One region of the Paenarthrobacter sp. AT5 genome, then DNA from elsewhere that is predicted to be linked to it. Evidence: riboswitches for the same ligand, from Rfam matches in the RefSeq annotation. Region 1 holds a riboswitch; each other region holds the start of a gene.
What was found. Region 1 has a riboswitch for glycine ahead of gcvP (aminomethyl-transferring glycine dehydrogenase). Riboswitches for the same ligand answer to the same signal wherever they lie in the genome.

Region 1 (4,170 bases):
CACCTGCGCTGTGCCCTGTCCAGGGCGGGGATGGCCAGCAGCGCCGCCAGGCCCACCAGGATATGCACCAGGATCTCAATGAACCAGAAGCGCGACATGTCGGTCCAGCCTTGGGGCCCCACCAACGTGTTGAGCAGGAAAATGTTGTGCCAACCGTAGTCGTCCGTGGTGGCGAAGGCCACGCCGATCACCGCCATGCTGGGCAGGGCGATCCGTGCCACCGCCTTCAGTTGCCGTTTGAGCCGTTCCCGGCGTGGGCCCGACAGTTGGAACCGGGCAAAGTTGTATCCAGCCACCGCTATCAGGACGTGGGCCGTCCCTTCCCAGTCGAAGAGGCCCACATGGGTGGAAACGATGAAGATGATGGCCACTGCCCGCAGGACGATCCCGGTCTCCATGCGGGCAATCAACCTGCGACGCTGCGGCGCCGTCCCCGGCTGTGGGTTGGGTCCCGCCTTGTTGGGCCCTGCTGGCTTCGCTTCCGGTTCTTTGGGAGTCAGTTCGCACACCGGCATCAGGTGCCACCCGTCGGGAAGGTAGCCCAAGGCACTTTCCAGCCGGACCGACGCGGCTACGTAGGAGAGCGAATCGCCGCCCAATGAGACGAACGTGTCCGTTTCCTTGACGTCGGTCCGCTCAAGAACATCGGCAAAAATGGTCTTGGGGTCATCGCAGGCTTTTGCGGATGGAAGCTCCGGGTTCCTTTGCGGCTCCTGCGATGCCAAGGCGAGGACGGCAGGGTAATCCGTTTTTCCGTTGACCAGCCGTGGAATCGAGTCGACTGAGCAGAGGGTCAACGCCGCCCGGGGTATGCCAAGGTCCTGCGCCACGGTCTTCGCGAGAATGGAGAGTTCATGCTTGCCTTCGACGGCGGCCACGAGGCCACTGTCGGACCCGGCAACTGCTGCCGTGACGCCGTAGTCGGCCAGGATCTTTTCGACCCGTCCCAGGTCAACGCGCAGCCCCACGATCTTCACGAAGCGACTCCGCCGCCCGACGATCTGGTACAAGCCTCCCGGCCCCCTGCGTGCGAGGTCGCCCGTGCGGAGCTCGGTGATGTCCCGTCCCCGGGCGAGGTCCGATGGCTGCTCGGCGTAACCCAGCATGACGTTCGGCCCGGAGTAGACGAGCTCGCTCTCATCCAGGCCGGGCACGGGCTCCAGCCGGAAGGATCCTCCGGGAATGGGGACCCCTATGGCGTGGGGGTTCTCGGCCGCCTCATCCGGGGGGAGGTACGCCATCCGTGCTGTCGCTTCGGTCTGGCCGTACATCACAAAGAGGTCCCAGCCGCGCTCCTGGCCGAGCTGCGCATAACGGCGCACGCGGGCAGGGTCCAGGCGTCCGCCCGCCTGGGTGATGTACCGAAGGCTGGGTAGCTCCATGGTTTCGAAGCCCACGCGTTCGAGCAGGTCAAAGGTGTAGGGAACCGCGGCGAAAGACGTGACAGACCGCGACCGCATCAGCTCCCAGAAGCACGGATCAACCACGGACAGATCCGTGAGGGCAATTGAGGCACCCACCAGGAGGTGGCTGTTCACGACGCTCATGCCGTAGCAGTAGGACAGGGGAAGCGTGGTGGCCGCCGTGTCCGCCGGACGGAGATGCAGGTACTGCGCAATGGCCTGCGCATTCGCCTGCACCGATGCTGCGGAGATGCGGACCAGTTTGGGTGATCCGGTTGAGCCCGACGTGCTCAGCAGCAGGGCGAGTTCGGGATGGAGATCGTGCTTGCTCCCGGAGCGGCGTTCTTCAAGGGTTATTCCACCGTCGACGGAGCGCGCAATGAGATCCGGCTCGTAAGCCGCCAGCAGCGACTCAACGGCAGGGCCTCCGCCGGAGGGAAGGATGAGCAGCGGATGGCCCGACGAGAGGGCTGCCAGGTACACCGTCAACGACGACAAAGTGTTGTCGGCCTCGAGGGCGACAAGGCGGCGGGCGCTGCCAAACGACGCCGCCATCTCCTGGACTCGGCAGGCCAGTTGGGCGTAGCTCACTGTGTCTGTTCCGAGGTGTACTGCGGGCCGGTCTCCAAACGATGCCAAATGGGCGGCAAAGGAGACTCCGGCCAAATCCGGCTGAATACTCACCAAGGCAAGATAGAAGGTATGCCTAACCTAACTCAAATGGATTTGCGCGCGGTTCCGAAATGTGAAGCCTTGGAGCAACCCGGAAAAGGGGAGGGGAAGTGATAGAGCAACGGACCTTCGGACGCTCTATCACTTCCCGCCGCCCTGCGGGGGACGCTCTAGCACTTCCCAACCGCCCTGACCTGCGCGTCTTGCCTTTCTTCACGATCACCCGCTATGGTGTGAAGCGTGTCACCGAGGTGGCGCACACGCTTTTGATCTGCGGCGGGAGAGTCCTGCCGGGTACATCCAGTCAGGCGCCGTAGGAGCAAATCCTCCCCAGGAATCTCTCAGGCCCATGTACCGCCGCGGCGAGGCAACTCTGGAAAGCAGTCCGGGCAACCGGGCTCACCGACGGTGCAAGTGGACAACCAAGTCCGCGGAATCTCTCAGGTCCAATACAGAGCGGGGAGGAACCCATATTCACCATGGCGCTCAGCGGGCGCCTGAATCCTGGAGTTCCTCTTGACTGTTCAATCCTCCCCAACCGCGTTCGCGGACCGGCATATCGGCGCCCGCCGCCAGGCTGATATCGACACCATGCTCAAGGCCATCGGCTACGACTCCGTTGATGGCCTGGTTGACGTTGCGGTCCCCGATTCCATCCGCCAGTCCTCGCCGCTGACCCTGCAAAAGGCCCTCAGCGAGACCCAGGTCCTGGCCGAACTCCGCAAGCTCGCGGCCAAAAACAAGACTGCCGTCCAGATGATCGGCCAGGGCTACTACGACACCATCACGCCCCCGGTGATCCGCCGCAACATCCTTGAGTCCCCGGCCTGGTACACCGCCTACACTCCGTACCAGCCCGAAATTTCCCAGGGCCGCCTCGAAGCACTCCTGAACTTCCAGACCATGGTCCAGGACCTCACTGGCCTTCCGATCGCCAACGCTTCCCTCCTTGACGAAGCCACCGCCGTGGCCGAGGCCGTGCTGCTCATGCGCCGCGCCAACAAGGACAAGACCGCGAAGGACGGCAAGACCGTCCTGGACGCCGATCTCTTCCCGCAGACCATTGCGATCGTGAAGGGCCGCGCAGAAGCGCTCGGCTTCGAGGTGGAGGTTGCGGACCTCTCCGCAGGACTGCCCGACGGCGACATCAACGGCGTCGTCCTCCAGCAGCCCGGCGTCTCGGGCCGGGTTTTCAACCACGCCCCAGTGATCGCTTCCGCGAAAGAGCGCGGTGCACTGGTCACCGTTGCCGCCGACCTGCTGGCGCTTACCCTCATCACGCCCCCGGGCGAGCAGGGTGCGGACATCGCCGTCGGAACCGCGCAGCGCTTCGGCGTTCCGCTGTTCTTCGGTGGCCCGCACGCCGCTTACATGGCCGTCCGCCAGGGCATGGAGCGCACCCTCCCGGGCCGCATCGTTGGTGTGTCCAAGGACAACGCCGGCGTTCCCGCCTACCGCCTCGCCCTGCAGACCCGCGAGCAGCACATCCGCCGCGAAAAGGCCACGTCCAACATCTGCACGGCACAGGCCCTGCTCGCGATCGTTGCCTCGATGTACGCGGTGTACCACGGTCCGGACGGACTCAAGGCGATCGCCGAGACTGTGCACGGCCACGCTCGCGTTCTGGCCACGGCACTGCAGAAGGCCGGCCGCGAACTCGTCTCTGATTCGTTCTTCGACACCCTCACCGTCCGCGTCCCGGGCAAGGCAAGCAAGGTGATCGGTGCCGCCGAAGCACGTGGCATCAACCTCCGCCGCATCGACGAGGACACCGTGGGTGTTTCCGTTGATGAAACCACGACGCCGGAGGTCCTCTCCGCGGTTGCCGTCGCCTTCGGCGCTGGTCCGGTCGGGGACGCGGCAGGGTTCGAACTGGCCTCGGACGTGCTCCGCACCTCCGACTTCCTGCAGCACCCCGTGTTCAGCACGCACTGTTCCGAGACGCAGCTGTTGCGCTATATCCGCAAGCTGTCCGACCGGGACCTGGCGCTGGACCGCACCATGATCCCGCTGGGTTCGTGCACCATGAAGCTGAACGCCACGGCGGAGATGGAAGCCATTTCCTGGCCCGAGTTCGCCTCCATCCACCCGTTCG
Region 2 (4,170 bases), 1.2 Mb from region 1:
CCAAAGCGCGATGCCGAAATCGGAACGTCATTGCCTTCGGTCCATGATGCGGCGTTGCCGGGCATGAACGGGGCCAGGTGGGCCTTCGCGGCAACGGGGCCGACGCCGGGTCCGCCACCGCCGTGCGGGATGCAGAAGGTCTTGTGCAGGTTCAGGTGGGACACGTCGCCGCCGAACTTGCCCGGCTGCGCCAAACCGACCAGTGCATTGAGGTTTGCACCGTCGATGTAGACCTGGCCACCGGCTTCGTGGACAGCGTCGCAGACTTCCCGCACGTCGGCGTCGTAGACACCGTGGGTAGAGGGGTAGGTGATCATGATGGCCGAGAGAACTTCGCGGTTGGCCTCGATCTTGGCCTTGAGATCCTCGTGGTCGATGGTTCCGTCAGCTGCAGTGGCTACAACAACAACCTTCATGCCGGCGAGCACGGCGGACGCTGCGTTGGTGCCGTGTGCCGAGGCGGGGATGAGGCAGACGTTCCGCTGCTGGTCTCCGCGGGAGTGGTGGTAGCCGCGGATGGCGAGGAGCCCGGCCAGCTCGCCCTGGGACCCGGCGTTCGGCTGGATGGAGACCTGGTCGTAGCCCGTGATCTCGGTCAGCTGGGCTTCGAGGTCGGCGATGAGTTCACGCCAGCCCTCGGTCTGGGAATCAGGAGCGAAGGGGTGGATGGAGGCGAACTCGGGCCAGGAAATGGCTTCCATCTCCGCCGTGGCGTTCAGCTTCATGGTGCACGAACCCAGCGGAATCATGGTCCGGTCCAGCGCGAGGTCGCGATCGGAGAGCTTGCGGATGTAGCGCAGGAGCTGCGTTTCGGAGCGGTGGGTGTTGAACACGGGGTGCTGCAGGTACTCACTGGAGCGCTCAACGGAAGCCTCCAGCGCAAAGCCCTCTGCGGACTCAACCGCGGAGGCACCGAAAACTTCAAGGACACTGCCGACGATGTCAGTTGTTGTTGTCTCATCCACGGAGATACCCACGGTGTCCCCGTCGATTCCACGCAGGTTGATGCCACGCTCTTCGGCAGCAGCGACGAGCTCGGCGCCGCGGCCCGGAACGCGAACCGTGATGGTGTCGAAGAAGGACCCGTGCAGGACCTCGACGCCGGCAGCCTTCAGTGAGGCCGCAAGGGTGCGCGCGTGGTGGTGGGCGGTCTCGGCGATGGCCTTCAGGCCTTCGGGGCCGTGGTAGACGGCATACATCGAGGCGACGATGGCCAGGAGAGCCTGCGCCGTGCAGATGTTGGACGTGGCCTTTTCGCGGCGGATGTGCTGCTCGCGGGTCTGCAGCGCCAAGCGGTAGGCGGGGACACCGGCGTCGTCCTTGGAAACGCCCACCAGACGGCCGGGCATGGAACGCTCCAGCCCCTTCTGAACTGCCATGTAAGCGGCGTGCGGGCCGCCGAAGAACAGCGGAACACCCAGTCGCTGGGCGGAGCCGACGGCGATGTCCGCACCCTGTTCACCCGGAGGGGTGATGAGCGTGAGGGAAAGAAGGTCGGCAGCAACCGTCACCAGCGCGCCCCGCTCTTTCGCCTCGGCGATGACGGCGGAGTGGTCGAAGACACGGCCGGAGACGCCGGGCTGCTGGAGGACGACGCCGTTGATGTCGCCGTCGGGCAGTCCCGCGGAGAGGTCCGCAACCTCCACCTCGAAGCCGAGCGCCTCAGCGCGGCCCTTCACGATCGCGATGGTCTGCGGCAGGCAGTCTGCGTCGAGGACGGTCTTGCCATCCTGGACGGCTTTGTTCTTGTTGGCACGGCGCATCATCAGCACGGCTTCAGCGACTGCGGTGGCTTCGTCAAGGAGCGAAGCATTGGCGATCGGCAGGCCAACGAGGTCCTGCACCATGGTCTGGAAGTTCAGCAGCGCTTCGAGGCGGCCCTGGGAAATTTCCGGCTGGTAGGGCGTGTAGGCGGTGTACCAGGCCGGCGACTCGAGAATGTTGCGGCGGATAACCGGCGGCGTGATGGTGTCGTAGTAGCCCTGGCCGATCATCTGGACAGCAGTCTTGTTCTTGGAAGCAAGCTTGCGGAGTTCAGCAAGGACCTCCACCTCGCTCAGCGCGTTCTGCAGCGTCAGGGCAACGTCCTGGCGGATGTCGTTGGGAACCGCGGTGTCCACGAGGGAATCCACGGAGTCGTAACCGACTGACTTGAGCATGGTGCCGATGTCGGCCTGGCGGCGGGCACCGATGTGCCGATCGACGAAGGCGGTGGAGGCTGAACTAACCGTCACGAAGGAACTCCATTAGTTGGGCGGCGCTTGGGTACGCCGCAGTGGCTCGGGTTCCTCCCCGCTCTGTATTGGACCTGAGAGTTTCCGCGGGTTGCCTGCGCAACGCCGCTTGCACCGTCGGTGAACACAACAATCGTCACCGCTGACGGCGGATTGCCTGCTGCTTTCCAGAGTTGCCTAGCCGCGGCGGTGCGTGGGCCTGAGAGATTCCTGGGGAGGATTTGCTCCTACGGCGCCTGCGTCACGTGCTTTGCAGGACTCTCCCGCCGCAGATCATAGGCTTATGCAGTTGTTCGCGGCCCGCTGCAAGGCGCACCACAATTGTTAATTGTCCTACGTGCCCGGCGTCGCGGCAAATAGGCGGAGCGCTACTTGCGCAGTCGCTCCAGAACCTCGAGAAGGATCCCGACGTCGGCCTCCCGCCCGGCGCTGCCGCCCGCCTGCCCGCCTTCGAACATGGCGTTGAAATAGAGTCCGTCACCCATGTAGCTGACGGCTTTGGCGACTTCCGGCCCAACGTCCTCGGCGAGCACGTCGAGCCAGCGTTGTTGGATGGCGGCAAACCTCCTCCGCGTCTCCTCGTGGGCTACCTCTGCCAAGCGGGTGGTCGCCACAAAAGCCCGGTCCATGGGCGTACCGGCCCACACTGAAGACCGGATGAAGTACGCAGCTGCGCCGTCCGGGGCCGCGATCATTTGTTCGGTGTCTTCCTCCGCCAATCGGTCGAGGCGTTCCAGCAAAGCGCTGATGAGGGCCTCCTTGTTGGGGAAGTGATAGAGGAGCCCTCCCTTGGAGACTCCGGCGCGCTTCGCGACGGCGTCGAGCGTTGCTGCCCGCTCCCCCACCTCGATCAGGAGCGCCTCGAAGGCATCCAGGACGGCATCCTTGGCAACTGGTTTTCGCGGCATGTGTCCATCATTCCCTAAACAGGCGTGTTGAGCTCTTTTGAAACTATACCGTCTGGACGGTACAGTAATATTCATGTTTTCGTCGTCCGCAACCAAAGCTCCCCGCACTTCCACCTGTCGCCTCCACGGCAGGACGGCAGCATGGCGCGACTGGACGGCCCTTGCCCTGCTCATGTTTCCGGTTCTCCTGGTGGCCGTGGACAACACCGCCCTCACCTTCGCTCTACCGGAGATCGCCCGCTCATTGGAAGTCGGGGGCATCCAGCTTCTGTGGATCGTTGACGCGTACCCGCTGGTCCTGGCTGCATTGCTGGTATCCATGGGCAACCTCGGCGACAGGATAGGACGACGGCGGCTGCTTCTGGCCGGCAGCACAGGCTTCGCTGCGGTGTCGGCTGCTACGGCGTTCGCGCCCTCGGCTGAATGGCTGATAGCCGGCCGCGCAGCCCTTGGAGTCTTCGGCGCCATGCTGATGCCCTCAACACTGTCCCTGATCAGGAACATCTTCACCGATCCGAACCGGCGCCGCCTCGCCATCGCCGTCTGGGCAGCCGGGTTCTCGGGCGGCGCAGCCCTCGGTCCCATCTTTGGGGGCTGGCTGGTGGAGCACTTCTGGTGGGGAGCTGTCTTCCTGGTGGCAGCGTTCCTGCTCCTGCCCCTGCTTGCGTTCGGCAGGATCCTCATTCCGGAGTCGAAGGACGCCAACCCTGGCCGGGTGGACGTACCAAGCATCGTCCTGTCCGTCCTCACCATGGCTCCGTTCGTCTACGGCATCAAGGAATTCGCCGTGCACGGCTTCGGGCCAACCGCGGCTTTCTTCATGCTCTTCGGCGCGGTACTGGGCGTGCTCTTCGTGCGGCGGCAGCAGCAGTTGGCCAGCCCCATGCTGGACGTGCGCCTCTTCAGCAACAAAGTGTTCAGCACGGCCATCGTCGCCAACGTGCTGTCCCTGTTCTCCATGACCGGGTTCATCTACTTCTTCGCCCAGCACCTGCAACTCATCGAAGGCCAGTCGCCCATGGAGGCCG
Region 3 (4,170 bases), 1.0 Mb from region 1:
CGGACTCACTGGTGGACACGCTCAAGGCGCCGGAACTGGGTGCAGCGGAGATCGGCGTCGTTAATCCCGGCGGGCTCCGCAACGAGCTGTACTACGCCCCGGACGGAACCATCACCTATGCCGAGGCGAACGCGGTGCTGCCGTTCGTCAACAATCTCTGGACGACGTCCCTTACTGGCGCACAATTCAAGACGCTCCTGGAACAGCAGTGGCAGACCAACCCCGACGGAACGGTACCGAGCCGCCCGTACCAGCAGTTGGGCTTGTCCAAGAACGTCAACTACACCTACGACGCCGCCCGCCCGACAGGTGAGCGCGTCACCGGGATCTGGGTGGACGGTACGCCGATCGATCCGGCCAAGCAGTACAGGATCGGTACCTTCAGCTTCCTAGCCACCGGCGGTGACAACTTCCGCGTCTTCCAGGAAGGCAGCAACACCAAGGACACCGGGCTGGTGGACCGGGATGCGTGGATCAAGTACCTCCAGGCGCACAACCCGGTATCGCCCGACTTCGCGCGCCGTTCCGTAGCTGTTGCCAACACAACAGCCAGCGACGTCACGGCCGGAGATGCCCTGAGCCTGGCCGTTTCCAAGCTGGACCTGACGTCCATCGGCAGCCCGGCGAACAAGACCCTCAAGGCCTCGTTCGTCGACGCCGCAGGCACCACCGTGGAGTTGGGCGATGTTCCGGTGACCTCCGGTGCCGCGAACGTCAACGTCACGGTTCCCGCCACAGCAGCAGCCGGTACCGCGACGCTGGTGCTCACCGCCGTCGAAACCGGCACCACGGTCAAGGTCCTGGTCACGGTGGCGGAGAGCGTCCCGAATCCGCCGCAATGCACGGCACCGGCCAAACCATCCAAGTGGTACGACATTGCGGGCTGGCTCCGCTACGCCATCGCCTGGTTGGAATATCAGAGGTGCCTGAGGGGCTGACAAACCCGGGTTGGCAGTGAAGGGGCCAGGCCCCGCGTCCGTGTGGTCGCGGGGCCTGGCTTTTTGTGTCCTACTTGCGTGCGGGTTCAGGCTCGGGAAGCCGTTCAGCGTCCTCTTGCAGGCTCGCGCGGAAAGCTTCAAACCGGGCCACGTGGGCCGGCCGGCGGCGCAGGATGGCCCACGCGATGCCCAACGCCACGAACCACACCGGCGTGACAAGCAGCGCCATGAGGGTGTCCGGCTGCGTGGTCAATGCCCACATGATGAACCCGAAGAACGCGAAGACCACCCAAACCATCACAACACCGCCGGGCATCTTGAACGCGGAGCCATCGTGCAGTTGCGGACGACGCTTCCGGAAGGCGAGGTAGCTCGCCAGGATGATCGACCAGACGAACACGAAGCACACGGCCGACACCGTGGTGACCATGTCGAAGGCCTTGCCAACGTCCTGGCCGGCGTACATGAGGACGACGCCGGAGAGCAGCAGCACGCAGGAAAGGAACAGCGCGTTGCGGGGTACTTTGCGTCCGGAGAGCGCACTGAAGACTGCGGGCGCGTCGCCTTCCTGCGCCAAGCCGTAAACCATGCGGGACGTGGAGTAGATCCCGGAGTTCGCGGAGGACATCGCCGAGCTCAACACCACGAGGTTGACGATCGTGGCTGCGGCCCCAAGCCCGGCAAGCGAGAACATGGCGATGAAAGGGCTGTGGCCGGCCGCGAACTGCGTCCACGGAGTAACGGACATCAGGATGATGAGGGCGCCTACGTAGAAGAGCAGCACACGGATGGGAATGGAGTTGATGGCCTTGGGAAGGTTTTTCTCCGGATCCTTCGCTTCGGCAGCGGTGGTTCCCACCAGTTCAATACCCACGAACGCGAAGACTGCGATCTGGAAACCGGCCACGAACCCCATGAATTCGTTGGGGAAGAAGCCTCCATGGGACCAGAGGTTGGTGAAGCTGGCAGGGCCGGCATCGGACTGGAAGCCACTGAAGATCATGAACAGGCCCACGATGATGAGCGCCGCAATGGCCACGATCTTGATGAGGGCGAACCAGAATTCCGTCTCGCCGAAGGCCTTCACGGTTGCCAGGTTCAAGAGCAGGAGGATGCCGATCGTGATGAGTCCGGGAATCCAAAGGGGCAAGCCCGGCCACAGCTCTTCCGAGTAGCCGGCTATCGCAATGACGTCCGCGATGCCCGTGATAACCCAGCAGAACCAATACGTCCATCCAGTGAAGAATCCCGCCCACGGACCCAGAAGGTCTGCGGCGAAGTCGCTGAAGGACTTGTAGTTCAGGTTGCTCAACAGCAACTCGCCCATGGCCCGCATGACGAAGAACAGCATGAAGCCGATGATCATGTAGACGAAAATGACGGAGGGCCCGGCGGCGGAGATGGTTTTCCCGGAGCCCATGAACAGGCCGGTTCCGATGGCACCGCCAATGGCGATCAGTTGGATGTGGCGGTTGCTGAGTTGCCGTTCGAGGTGGGGCTCATGGTTGTTGTCTGTTGGCGGGCGCTGAATCGTCATGAGGAACTCCATTGTTCAGGCGGCACCGGAATGCCACGATGATTCGGGTTCCTCCCCGCTCTGTCATTGACCTGAGAGTTTCCGCGTGCCTGCAGACAGGAACGCTTGCACCTTCGGTGAGCCCGGTGGGAACCGTGCTTCTTTCCAGAGTTGCCTCGCCGCGGCGGTACAGGGTGCCTGAGAGATTCCTGGGGAGGGTTTGCTCCTACGGCGCCTGACGGGATGTACCGGCAGGACTCTCCCGCCGCGGATCACTAGCGCGCATCACCAGCCGGTGACGCAGATCACACACTAGCGAAGGGCGGGCACCCGCTGCAAACGCCCGGCATCCACGGTCGTCATAAAAGGGGTTAAAGCCCCAGGATGCTCCGCGCGATCTCGTCGGCGTCGCGCAGCGTCCGCTGTCCGCTGGTGTAGGCCTGGCCCGTTGCCGGTTTCGCCTCGGCAGCGATGGCGGTCCCCCACTGGGTTGCCGACAGCTGAAGGCCCAGCACGTACAAACCCTCGGTTACCGAGCCGTTCGCGGCCACGGGCCGGTAAGGATGTGGTTCCACATCCAGGCCGGTGGTCTGCACCGGCGTCCCCTCGACGCTCATCATGATCTTGGTTCGCACCAGGCCGTCCTCCATGAGCTGTTCCAGCAACGGGGAGACGTTGATACCCACCCGGTTGGCGGGCGACATCGCTTCAATCAGGGTCCTCGCCTGCACGGGCGCATCCCGCACCCAGGGCGAAAAGGCGCGGAAGACCTTGGCGTTTCGGTCCACGCTGAATTTCGGGTCCGGCCCCACGAAACTCACGACGCCGGCACGCGCCAAGGCGGCCAGCTGCTCCGAACGAAGTGCGGGAGGCCCGCTGGCCAGTCCCTCGACGAAGGATTCGAACCAGCCGCGCAGCTCCGCCACCCACGACTCATCCGTGATTCCACCGTCCGCCACCACGGTCTTAAGGATCGCGCGGCCCGTATGGAGTGCGCCGATCGCCATCTTCACAGGATCGGCTTCGCCGAGCTCCGAACGCAGGGCATCATCATCCAGGTAATCGGTGATGGCCTTGTCCAACTCGCGGCGGGAGGCGAAGGTCCGGCCCGCCAACGGGGCGGCGAGCGCCCGAAGGTTCAGCCGGCGCGAAGCCACCACGTGTTTTTCGACCAGCGCCCCCACTTCGGTTTCCCAGTTGCCCGTTGCGTGCGCATGCGGCTGCAGCGCGTCCTCCAGGTCGGCCAGGAATTGGGCCGAGTCCCGGATCGCGGCCGGTTGGGACCGTGCCAACGTTGCGTAGTACGCCCACAACGCGTCCCGGTGCAGGAGCGGCCACAGATCATGGTCGAAGCCGGGCTGGATCCCCGCAGCCCGGAAGCGGTCGACGGCGGCTTCCGTCAGGTAGCGGAGGGTGATGCTCGTGGCGTAGTAGCCGGACAGCCCGGCTTTGGCCCGGTACGGGGTGCCTCGCCTGGACGCTGCGATGATTTTCGGTTCGCGCCCGGAAGCACGGTACTCCAGGGCGCCGGTACCCGGGGCGACGGCGTCCACGAATTTGCCGCCGCGGCCCTCGGTCAGCTGCCCCATGACGTCGAAGAAGTTCAGGCCCATTCCCCGGACCAGCACGGGTTCGTTGTCCGGCACTATGGACCAGTCCACGTCGGCCGGAGGCGCCGGAGGGAAGTACAGCAGTCCGTGTTCTTCGGCGGCCACC

Region 2: another riboswitch for glycine. It lies ahead of gcvP (aminomethyl-transferring glycine dehydrogenase); the one in region 1 lies ahead of gcvP (aminomethyl-transferring glycine dehydrogenase).
Region 3: another riboswitch for glycine. It lies ahead of cycA (D-serine/D-alanine/glycine transporter); the one in region 1 lies ahead of gcvP (aminomethyl-transferring glycine dehydrogenase).

What each region holds. Positions count from the first base shown of each region.
Region 1 covers NZ_CP136441.1:4,457,334-4,461,503, reverse strand. Annotated here, with positions in the region: gene RI444_RS20765 (AMP-binding protein) at 1-2,087, opposite strand, end outside; glycine riboswitch at 2,343-2,442, shown strand; gene gcvP (aminomethyl-transferring glycine dehydrogenase) at 2,592-4,170, shown strand, end outside.
Region 2 covers NZ_CP136441.1:938,875-943,044, reverse strand. Annotated here, with positions in the region: gene gcvP (aminomethyl-transferring glycine dehydrogenase) at 1-2,234, opposite strand, end outside; glycine riboswitch at 2,412-2,510, opposite strand; gene RI444_RS04475 (TetR/AcrR family transcriptional regulator) at 2,603-3,142, opposite strand; gene RI444_RS04470 (MFS transporter) at 3,216-4,170, shown strand, end outside.
Region 3 covers NZ_CP136441.1:805,788-809,957, reverse strand. Annotated here, with positions in the region: gene RI444_RS03835 (ExeM/NucH family extracellular endonuclease) at 1-938, shown strand, start outside; gene cycA (D-serine/D-alanine/glycine transporter) at 1,009-2,475, opposite strand; glycine riboswitch at 2,630-2,729, opposite strand; gene RI444_RS03825 (FAD/NAD(P)-binding protein) at 2,826-4,170, opposite strand, start outside.